2 regions of the Bacillus sp. C28GYM-DRY-1 genome follow, and region 2 is predicted to be linked to the other one. Evidence: a T-box and tRNA genes for the amino acid it is inferred to sense, from the RefSeq annotation. Region 2 holds a T-box; the other holds one or more tRNA genes.

Region 1 (3,786 bases), on a different contig from region 2:
CTGTTTTTTACTGCAAGAGGTAGATTTGAATAACGCCTCCTCGAGCCGAGGGGACAGGAAGCTCTCTGTGGCGATCAGTGTTATTTTCAACATAGCTCCATTCCTGCAAGTTAAATAACGGTTGATTGAAAAACCAATTTGTGCGGAATGGAATTGCCCCAAAAACAAAACGGGTAAAAAACCAGATTCTTTTAATAGTCAAGTTATAAGGTAGAAGTAAAACAGTTAAAAAATGTGACCTTTAATGGCAGAATCATCGACATAAATACCGTATCTTTTGATCTTCCTATACGAGGTTACAAAAAATGATTATTCCGCTTTTAGATACGTTTGGGGTGTAGAAACATTTCATGTGATACTGAACGGATATGAAGCCAGATGCCGACGAACAAAAACTGATATGCTGTTTCCTTATGAACTTTATGAACTTTACGATGTCATTCGCGAAAAATACGCCCGCAAATCTGCTTTACCGCAGGAAGACTTAGAGTCAGGCAGTTGAATATGAACGCGTTGCAGGGATTTAAGACCATTATTTACCCCGCATATCGGGGGTTTGATCTTTATAAAATAAAGGGTAAGAATGAATGTAAAATAAATACATACGGAGGTTCAAATATGAAGAAGATTGTCGGCGCAATCGCGGTTTTTGTGATTACATATGCGTTGTTTTCAGCCGCAGACTACCTGTTTCCAATTGACCAAGAATGGTACAATTCACTGAAAAAACCGAACTGGACACCACCCGGATCTGCGATCGGCATCGTTTGGGCCATCCTTTTTGCCCTGATCTCCCTTTCAGCTGCCATTGTGTATGCCGCGTTTTCATTTAAAAATGCGAAAAGCTTTTGGCTTACGCTTTTGATTAATTATGTGCTTAATCAGGCATTCAGCTATTTTCAATTTACCCAAAAGAATCTGCTTGCTGCATCAATTGACTCCCTGCTTGTCGCCATCACTGCACTCTTTTTAATGATCATAGCGAGAAAATACAGCAGAGCCGCAAGCTATCTTCTTTTGCCTTATGTTTTATGGAGTGCATTTGCGACATTTTTATCCTTCACAATCTATTCCATGAATCTGTGAAAAGCCGCTTAAGCGGCTTTTCATAATGCGGAAGCAGCGAGTCATAGATCGATTCAAATTCATCTGCTTCCCCTTCAAAGAAACCGTTGATCAGTTGATCCGCTACCTGCCTGATTCTGCGGTCATGCTGATAATATTCCCTCGATCTATAGCCACCGTTTTCCTGATACGATAGAACTTCATCCGCCTTTAAGCCGAATGTGTAAATACAATCAGGCCCCACCTGCTCAAGTATCTCAATATTTGCGCCATCATGCGTGCCAATAGTCAAGGCGCCGTTCATCATGAACTTCATATTTCCTTTACCAGACGCTTCCTTGCTTGCAGTTGAAATTTGTTCACTAACATCTGATGCCGGAAAAATCCGCTCAGCCATAGAAACTCTGTAATTTTCCAAAAAAACGATCTTGATCAGCTGTTTGACTGCCGGATCATAGTTGACCTTTTCTGCGACAGAATGGATCAGCTTAATGATTTTCTTGGCATAATAACAGCTTGGTGAAGCCTTTGCCCCGAAAATAAAGGTTTGCGGATAGATTGAAAATCCCGAGTCCTCTTTGAGCCGATTATACAAATACATAATATGAAGAACATTCAGCTTCGTTCGCTTTGTGCATCAAATGCTGTTCTCCTCTGACATCATAGTTTTCATTTATAGTATTTATCCGAAGAAATAAAAAAGCCCTCTCATTAAAACGCTTATACTTATATACTTATTGACAATTAACTTTATTTTCCGAAGAAAAACAAAATATATGAAGATTTTTGTTGCCTGTTTATAGAATATAGAATGATATCTAAGCCATATCAGCATTTATAAAAAATAAAAAACCTTGCAGGATATGCAAGGTTTTTGGATGACCCGTACGGGATTCGAACCCGTGTTACCGCCGTGAAAGGGCGGTGTCTTAACCGCTTGACCAACGGGCCGATGGTTGAGAACTTATATCTGTAATCTTATGGCGGAGAAGGAGGGATTTGAACCCTCGCGCCGCTTACACGACCTACACCCTTAGCAGGGGCGCCTCTTCAGCCACTTGAGTACTTCTCCATTTGGCTCCACAGGCAGGATTCGAACCTGCGACCGATCGGTTAACAGCCGATAGCTCTACCACTGAGCTACTGTGGAATATAAGCCATGGTGGGCCTGAATGGACTCGAACCATCGACCTCACGCTTATCAGGCGTGCGCTCTAACCAGCTGAGCTACAGGCCCATGACAGTTTAGAATTGGAGCGGGTGATGGGAATCGAACCCACGACATCAGCTTGGAAGGCTGAGGTTTTACCACTAAACTACACCCGCAATTTTATTTGGGGCGATTGATGGGAATCGAACCCACGAATGCCAGAGCCACAATCTGGTGCGTTAACCACTTCGCCACAACCGCCAAAATATATATTGATAAATGGTGGCTCGGGACGGAATCGAACCGCCGACACACGGATTTTCAGTCCGTTGCTCTACCAACTGAGCTACCGAGCCTAAGTATTTAAATGGCGGTCCGGACGGGACTCGAACCCGCGACCTCCTGCGTGACAGGCAGGCATTCTAACCAACTGAACTACCGGACCATATGTATAAAGTGAATTATTGGTGTTGTACCCTTCAGGCACTCCTTGTTTCATTCACATATTTTGGTTGCGGGGGCAGGATTTGAACCTGCGACCTTCGGGTTATGAGCCCGACGAGCTACCGAACTGCTCCACCCCGCGATGATTAAGAATATATATGGCGGAGGAAGAGGGATTCGAACCCCCGCGGGCTTTGACACCCCTGTCGGTTTTCAAGACCGATCCCTTCAGCCAGACTTGGGTATTCCTCCATATAGTGGTGGACCTTGTAGGACTCGAACCTACGACCGGACGGTTATGAGCCGTCTGCTCTAACCAACTGAGCTAAAGGTCCATTGGTAGCGGCGGAGGGGATCGAACCCCCGACCTCACGGGTATGAACCGTACGCTCTAGCCAGCTGAGCTACACCGCCAAATAAATATTTATTGAAACCAAGTGGAGCCTAGCGGGATCGAACCGCTGACCTCCTGCGTGCAAAGCAGGCGCTCTCCCAGCTGAGCTAAGGCCCCAAGAATGGTCGGGAAGACAGGATTCGAACCTGCGACCCCATGGTCCCAAACCATGTGCTCTACCAAGCTGAGCTACTTCCCGATTTCCTAACTATTCTATAAGAATAATGGCGCGCCCGAGAGGAGTCGAACCCCTAACCTTTTGATCCGTAGTCAAACGCTCTATCCAATTGAGCTACGGGCGCAAAACTTAATGCCGAGGGCCGGACTTGAACCGGCACGGTAGTCACCTACCGCAGGATTTTAAGTCCTGTGTGTCTGCCAATTCCACCACCCCGGCGTGGATGGTATAGTTGGAGCGGAAGACGGGATTCGAACCCGCGACCCCCACCTTGGCAAGGTGGTGTTCTACCACTGAACTACTTCCGCAGAAATGGTGCGGATGAAGGGACTTGAACCCCCACGTCTGTAAAGACACTAGAGCCTGATTCTAGCGCGTCTGCCAATTCCGCCACATCCGCAACAAATAAATGGTGAGCCATGAAGGACTCGAACCTTCGACCCTCTGATTAAAAGTCAGATGCTCTACCAACTGAGCTAATGGCTCTTCTTACAAGAGACTTGAATATTATATCATATAAAAGTGGTGCCGGCAAGAGGACTTGAACCCCCAACC
Region 2 (7,054 bases):
TTGAAAATGATGGGACATATATTCGGCAAATCTTGAATCAGACATTTTATAATTGATTACCACATCCTCTGGTACAGCAATCCTGTCCTTGTCCTTTTTGATTTTTGTCATAAAACGTTCTTTCTGCTGAAAATAGAAAGTATCACTTAGTTCTGGAATCGCACTTAATAATTTTTTCATGGTGTACCGTTCATCTACTATATCCGATTGTCCGAATAAGTGTTTCATGAAGTGCATGCATAGGCCGTTCCGTTGTATTTTTACTTCATCATCGCTAAAACAATAATTCTGTTTCTTTCGCTTTCTTGTTGTTACGCCATGGGCCAGTATTGATGTATGGCTTGGATAATGAGGATCCCGTGTTATAAGGCATGCTTTAATGAGCTGTGCCATTCCGTAAAATAAAAGAATCGGTTTGATTTCTAAAGGGGAATATGAGGCTTGTTTATAAAACGATTCGGCATGCTTTAAGAAATATATAAACCGTTCACTGTTTTTAAATGAGTTCTTTTTTGCATCTTCAATCCCGTTCAAGGTGTAAACCTTTTCTAGAAATTTTTGGGTTGATTCAACGGAATAAAATAGCGCTAAGTCTTTCCACTCATGATATGTCATATGTACTTCTATATCCTTTCCATTATCTAAATATTTCAACTCTTTCTCGCTTCCTTGACAGGCTCTTGGCTAGTTGATAATCTACATATAATATTTTGCCGAAAAGAGGGGGATTTACTAATGTGGGAAAGTAAATTTACAAAAGAAGGCTTAACGTTCGACGATGTGCTGCTTTTGCCAGCCAAGTCAGAGGTACTTCCGCGCGATGTGGATTTATCTGTAGAACTAACAAAAACGTTAAAGCTGAATATTCCAGTCATCAGCGCAGGTATGGACACTGTAACAGAATCAGCAATGGCAATTGCAATGGCTAGACAGGGCGGCTTGGGCATCATTCATAAAAATATGTCCATTGAACAGCAGGCTGAACAAGTTGATAAAGTAAAGCGTTCTGAGCGCGGCGTTATCACAAATCCCTTCTTTTTAACTCCTGATCACCAAGTATTTGATGCGGAGCACTTGATGGGGAAATATAGAATTTCCGGTGTTCCGATTGTAGATAACAAAGAGGACCAAAAGCTTGTCGGAATTATTACAAACCGTGATCTTCGTTTTATTTCTGACTACTCAATGAAAATCAGCGATGTCATGACAAAAGAAGAGCTTGTTACTGCACCTGTAGGAACGACTCTTGATGAAGCTGAAAAGATTTTGCAGAAACATAAAATTGAAAAGCTTCCTCTCGTTGATGACCAGAATAAATTAAAAGGTCTTATCACGATTAAAGACATTGAAAAAGTCATTGAGTTCCCGAACTCCTCTAAAGACATTCACGGACGTCTGATCGTTGGCGCGGCAGTTGGCGTAACTGGCGACACAATGACTCGCGTCAAAAAGCTTGTTGAAGCCAATGTCGATGTTATTGTTATTGATACAGCTCACGGACATTCCCAAGGCGTATTAAACACAGTAACAAAAATCCGTGAAACATATCCTGAATTAAACATTATTGCTGGAAACGTGGCAACAGCTGAAGCGACAAGAGCTCTTATTGAAGCTGGAGTAGATGTTGTCAAAGTTGGAATCGGACCTGGTTCAATTTGTACTACACGCGTAGTAGCCGGTGTCGGTGTTCCGCAAATTACAGCAATTTATGATTGTGCGACTGAAGCAAGAAAACACGGCAAGACAATCATCGCAGATGGCGGAATTAAATTCTCTGGTGATATCACTAAAGCATTAGCAGCCGGTGGACATGCTGTTATGCTTGGAAGCTTGCTTGCAGGCACGTCAGAAAGCCCTGGTGATACTGAAATCTACCAAGGCAGAAGATTTAAAGTATACCGCGGTATGGGGTCAGTTGCTGCAATGGAAAAAGGAAGTAAAGACCGTTACTTCCAAGAAGAAAACAAAAAATTTGTTCCTGAAGGAATTGAAGGACGCACACCTTACAAAGGACCAGTTGAAGAGACAGTTTATCAGCTAGTCGGCGGTCTTCGTTCTGGAATGGGATATTGCGGCTCTAAAGATCTTCACGCTTTAAGAGAAGAAGCACAGTTCATTCGCATGACTGGCGCAGGACTTCGTGAAAGCCATCCGCATGACGTACAGATTACAAAAGAATCTCCAAACTATACAATTTCGTAATAAATTGTTACAAATTAAAAACATTTGACAGGGTCTCTGACTCTGTCTATTTTTTTTATAGTGATTATGATAAAATTTATACTGTTGTGCATTGAAAATGTCCTTAACGGCTTAATTATAGATGAAGAATATGAAATACGGAGGTCGTACGATTGAACATCAAGAAATGTAAACAGCTATTGATGTCGTTGGTTGTGTTAACACTAGCTGTCACTTGTCTGGCACCAATGTCAAAAGCCAAAGCAGCCAGCGATCCAATTGATATTAATGCATCTGCTGCTATTATGATCGAAGCTTCTTCAGGTAAAATTCTGTACAGTAAAAATGCAGATAAGAGACTGCCAATTGCAAGTATGACAAAAATGATGACAGAGTATCTGTTATTAGAAGCAATTGATCAAGGTAAAGTGAAATGGGATCAAACCTATACGCCTGATGACTATGTGTATGAGATTTCCCAAGATAACAGCTTATCAAACGTTCCTCTTCGGAAAGATGGGAAATACACAGTAGAAGAATTATACCAAGCTACTGCAATTTACTCTGCAAATGCTGCTGCTATTGCGATAGCAGAAGTCGTTGCAGGTTCTGAAACTAAGTTTGTTGAGAAAATGAATGCAAAAGCAAAAGAACTAGGCTTAACAGATTACAAATTTGTTAACGCAACAGGCCTTGAAAACAAAGATCTTCACGGGCATCAGCCTGAGGGGACAAGTGAAGATGAAGAAAGTGAAGTTTCTGCTAAGGACATGGCGATTCTTGCGGATCACTTGATTACTGACTACCCTGAGATTCTGGAGACTTCCAGCATTGCCAAAACGAAGTTCAGAAAAGGCACTGATGATGAAATGGACATGCCGAACTGGAACTTCATGCTGAAAGGGCTTGTCAGTGAGTATAAAAAAGCGACTGTAGACGGACTGAAAACAGGTTCTACTGACTCTGCGGGTTCATGCTTTACAGGAACCGCTGAACTCAATGGAATGCGTGTTATTACTGTTGTATTAAACGCAAAAGGCAATCTACATACAGGCCGTTTCGATGAAACGAAAAAAATGTTTGACTATGCTTTCGACAATTTCTCTATGAAAGAAATCTATGCTGAAGGCGATCAAGTAAAAGGCCATAAAACGATATCAGTTGATAAGGGTAAAGAGAAAGAAGTAGGCATTGTGACAAACAAAGCGTTCTCTCTTCCTGTCAAAAATGGCGAAGAAAAGAATTACAAAGCGAAGGTCACACTAAATAAAGAGACCTTGACTGCTCCTGTGAAGAAAGGAACCAAGGTTGGGAAACTGACTGCAGAATATACAGGTGATGAAAAGGATTATGGATTCCTTAACAGCAATCTTGCTGGCGCAGACCTTGTTACAAAAGAAAACGTAGAAAAAGCAAACTGGTTTATTCTAACAATGCGGAGTATCGGCGGATTTTTCGCCGGCATTTGGGGAAGCATTGTTGATACGGTAACCGGCTGGTTTTAATTAAATGAAAGAGCTCTGATGTATATTAGGGCTCTTTCGCTTAATATACTGAAAAAACTCAATTTTTAAGAAAAAATGATTTTCAGAGCGCTAAAAACCGAATAAAATAATATATATCCATATGAATTATTGGATTTCTAGGATACAATAAGGATTAGAAATTATACAATTATACCTTGATTAGGGGGACCAAGAAATGGCTCAAACAGGTACTGAACGTGTAAAACGCGGAATGGCAGAAATGCAAAAAGGCGGCGTCATCATGGACGTCATCAATGCGGAACAAGCGAAAATTGCCGAAGAGGCTGGAGCTGTAGCTGTAATGGCGCTAGAGCGTGTACCAGCTGATATTCGCGCGGCTGGAGGAGTTGCCCGTATGGCTGACCCTACAATCGTGGAAGAAGTAATGAATGCAGTATCTATCCCAGTAATGGCAAAAGCGCGTATCGGACATATTGTTGAAGCGCGTGTGCTTGAAGCTATGGGTGTTGACTATATTGATGAAAGTGAAGTTCTGACTCCGGCTGACGAAGAATTTCATTTGAATAAAAATGAATACACAGTTCCTTTCGTTTGTGGCTGCCGTGATCTCGGTGAAGCAACGCGCCGTATTGCTGAAGGCGCTTCTATGCTTCGTACGAAAGGTGAGCCTGGAACAGGGAATATCGTTGAGGCAGTTCGCCATATGCGCAAAGTAAATGCTCAAGTGCGCAAAGTAGTTGCGATGAGTGATGATGAAATCATGACAGAAGCGAAAAACTTAGGTGCTCCTTACGAGCTTCTTCTTCAAATTAAAAAAGATGGCAAGCTTCCTGTCGTTAACTTTGCTGCTGGCGGCGTAGCCACTCCTGCTGATGCTGCTCTCATGATGCAGCTTGGTGCTGACGGAGTATTTGTCGGTTCTGGTATTTTCAAATCAGACAACCCTGCTAAGTTTGCGAAAGCAATTGTGGAAGCAACAACTCACTACACTGATTACAAATTGATCGCTGACCTTTCAAAAGAGCTTGGTACTGCAATGAAAGGAATTGAGATCTCAAACTTACTTCCAGAACAGCGTATGCAAGAACGCGGCTGGTAAGAATATAGGAGCGCTGCTGACATGTTAACAATAGGAGTACTAGGACTTCAAGGAGCAGTTAGAGAGCATATTCATGCAATTGAGGCATGCGGCGCGGCTGGTCTTGTCATTAAACGCCCGGAGCAGCTGAACGAAATTGACGGACTGATTTTACCTGGCGGTGAGAGCACGACAATGCGCCGTTTGATTGATACGTATCAATTCATGGAACCGCTTCGTCAATTTGCTGCTGAGGGAAAACCGATGTTCGGGACATGCGCCGGATTAATCATACTAGCAAAAGAAATCGCTGGTTCAGATAATCCTCATTTAGGTCTGCTGAATGTGGTAGTGGAGCGTAATTCGTTTGGCCGGCAGGTTGACAGCTTTGAAGCTGATTTAACAATCAAAGGCCTGGACGAGCCTTTCACAGGGGTATTCATCCGCGCGCCGCATATTTTAGAAGCTGGAGAAAATGTGGAGGTTCTTTCGGAGCATAATGGTCGTATTGTAGCTGCTAAACAGGATCAATTCCTAGGCTGCTCGTTCCATCCGGAGCTGACAGAAGATCACCGAGTAACACAGCTGTTTGTTCAAATGGTTGAGGAATACAAACAGAAAGCACTTGTATAAAACAGTTGAAAGCTGTGGAAACTTATAGTACATTATAAGCACAAATAAAGATCGAAAAGCGTTGATAGGAACTAGTAAGAAGCCTCTCTTTCTAAGAGAGCCGATGGTTGGTGCGAATCGGTGAAAGATGCTGTCTGAATCCATCCTTGAGCGAAATGCTGAAACAAGTAGGCATTTACGGGATAACCGTTATGTGTGAAAGTGGAAAACGAGTCTTTGGCTTGTTTTCAATCAGGGTGGCAACGCGAGAGCTCTCGTCCCTTTATGGGGATGAGGGCTCTTTTTATTTTCGACAAATCAATAAAAAAGGAGTGTTTTGCATGCTTGATATGAAAATGCTGAGAGCAAATTTTCAAGAAGTTAAAGCAAAGCTTGTACACAAAGGCGAAGACTTAACTGATTTTGATAAGTTTGAGGCGCTAGACGATAGACGAAGAGAGCTGATCGGCAAGGTTGAAGAGTTAAAAGGAAAGCGGAATGAAGTATCTCAGCAGGTTGCTGTGCTGAAACGCGAGAAAAAAGACGCCGATCATATTATTAAAGAAATGCGTGAAGTCGGCGAGGAAATTAAAACACTTGATGAAGAATTAAGATCAGTGGAATCTGAGCTTGATACCATTCTTCTTTCAATCCCAAACATTCCACATGACTCTGTCCCTGTCGGTGAAACAGAAGACGACAACATAGAAGTGCGTAAATGGGGAGATAAGCCTTCATTTGCTTACGAGCCGAAACCGCACTGGGATATTGCAGATGAGCTCGGGATTTTAGATTTTGAACGTGCTGCAAAAGTAACGGGAAGCCGTTTCGTGTTCTATAAAGGTTTAGGTGCTCGTCTGGAGCGTGCACTTTATAACTTTATGCTTGATCTTCATGTAGATGAGTATAACTATACTGAAGTGATTCCGCCTTATATGGTAAACCGCGCAAGCATGACAGGAACGGGTCAGCTTCCTAAGTTCGAAGAGGATGCGTTTAAAATCAGAGAAGAAGATTACTTCTTGATTCCAACTGCGGAAGTGCCGATTACAAACATGCATCGTGACGAAATCCTTTCAGGTGACAGCCTGCCGATTAACTATGCGGCATTCAGTGCATGCTTCCGTTCTGAAGCTGGTTCAGCAGGGCGTGATACACGCGGATTAATACGTCAGCACCAATTTAATAAAGTTGAGCTTGTGAAGTTTGTGAAGCCTGAAGATTCTTATGAAGAATTAGAGAAGCTTACAAACCAAGCAGAGCGAGTTCTCCAGCTGCTTGAACTTCCATACCGTGTGATGAGCATGTGTACGGGTGATCTGGGCTTTACGGCTGCAAAAAAATACGATATCGAAGTTTGGATTCCAAGCCAAGACACATATCGTGAAATCTCTTCTTGCAGCAACTTTGAAGCGTTCCAGGCAAGACGTGCGAACATTCGTTTTAGACGTGAAGCGAAAGGCAAGCCTGAGCATGTGCACACACTAAACGGTTCAGGGCTGGCGGTTGGAAGAACAGTAGCCGCTATCTTAGAAAATTATCAGCAGGAAGACGGAAGCGTTGTAATTCCAAAAGTGCTTCGTCCTTATATGGGGAATAAAGAAGTAATAAAACCATAAAAATTGTGAAAAGGTGTGCCTGGCAAGGTGCGCCTTTTTGCCTGAGTAAACACGATTTTTTTTATAAAAACAAAAAA

Evidence for each region. A T-box is a leader RNA that pairs with one kind of tRNA and senses whether it is charged. The one in region 2 lies ahead of serS (serine--tRNA ligase), so its partner is inferred to be a tRNA-Ser.
Region 1: it encodes a tRNA-Ser, which carries the amino acid that the T-box ahead of serS (serine--tRNA ligase) is inferred to sense. The anticodon was not compared.

Annotation. Positions count from the first base shown of each region.
Region 1 is NZ_JAUMKF010000009.1:154,199-157,984, forward strand. It holds partial or broken gene Q3W56_RS10995 (CotS family spore coat protein) at 253-527, shown strand; gene Q3W56_RS11000 (TspO/MBR family protein) at 619-1,086, shown strand; partial or broken gene Q3W56_RS11005 (glycogen/starch/alpha-glucan phosphorylase) at 1,103-1,696, opposite strand; tRNA gene Q3W56_RS11010 (tRNA-Glu) at 1,945-2,016, opposite strand; tRNA gene Q3W56_RS11015 (tRNA-Ser) at 2,047-2,137, opposite strand; tRNA gene Q3W56_RS11020 (tRNA-Asn) at 2,141-2,215, opposite strand; tRNA gene Q3W56_RS11025 (tRNA-Ile) at 2,226-2,302, opposite strand; tRNA gene Q3W56_RS11030 (tRNA-Gly) at 2,318-2,391, opposite strand; tRNA gene Q3W56_RS11035 (tRNA-His) at 2,401-2,476, opposite strand; tRNA gene Q3W56_RS11040 (tRNA-Phe) at 2,496-2,571, opposite strand; tRNA gene Q3W56_RS11045 (tRNA-Asp) at 2,584-2,660, opposite strand; tRNA gene Q3W56_RS11050 (tRNA-Met) at 2,725-2,801, opposite strand; tRNA gene Q3W56_RS11055 (tRNA-Ser) at 2,819-2,911, opposite strand; tRNA gene Q3W56_RS11060 (tRNA-Ile) at 2,918-2,994, opposite strand; tRNA gene Q3W56_RS11065 (tRNA-Met) at 2,997-3,073, opposite strand; tRNA gene Q3W56_RS11070 (tRNA-Ala) at 3,098-3,170, opposite strand; tRNA gene Q3W56_RS11075 (tRNA-Pro) at 3,176-3,252, opposite strand; tRNA gene Q3W56_RS11080 (tRNA-Arg) at 3,279-3,355, opposite strand; tRNA gene Q3W56_RS11085 (tRNA-Leu) at 3,365-3,450, opposite strand; tRNA gene Q3W56_RS11090 (tRNA-Gly) at 3,465-3,539, opposite strand; tRNA gene Q3W56_RS11095 (tRNA-Leu) at 3,545-3,631, opposite strand; tRNA gene Q3W56_RS11100 (tRNA-Lys) at 3,642-3,717, opposite strand; tRNA gene Q3W56_RS11105 (tRNA-Thr) at 3,755-3,786, opposite strand, start outside.
Region 2 is NZ_JAUMKF010000037.1:8,081-15,134, reverse strand. It holds gene Q3W56_RS20265 (YaaC family protein) at 1-615, opposite strand, end outside; gene guaB (IMP dehydrogenase) at 736-2,202, shown strand; gene dacA (D-alanyl-D-alanine carboxypeptidase) at 2,355-3,686, shown strand; gene pdxS (pyridoxal 5'-phosphate synthase lyase subunit PdxS) at 3,883-4,767, shown strand; gene pdxT (pyridoxal 5'-phosphate synthase glutaminase subunit PdxT) at 4,789-5,379, shown strand; T-box leader at 5,432-5,644, shown strand; gene serS (serine--tRNA ligase) at 5,700-6,977, shown strand.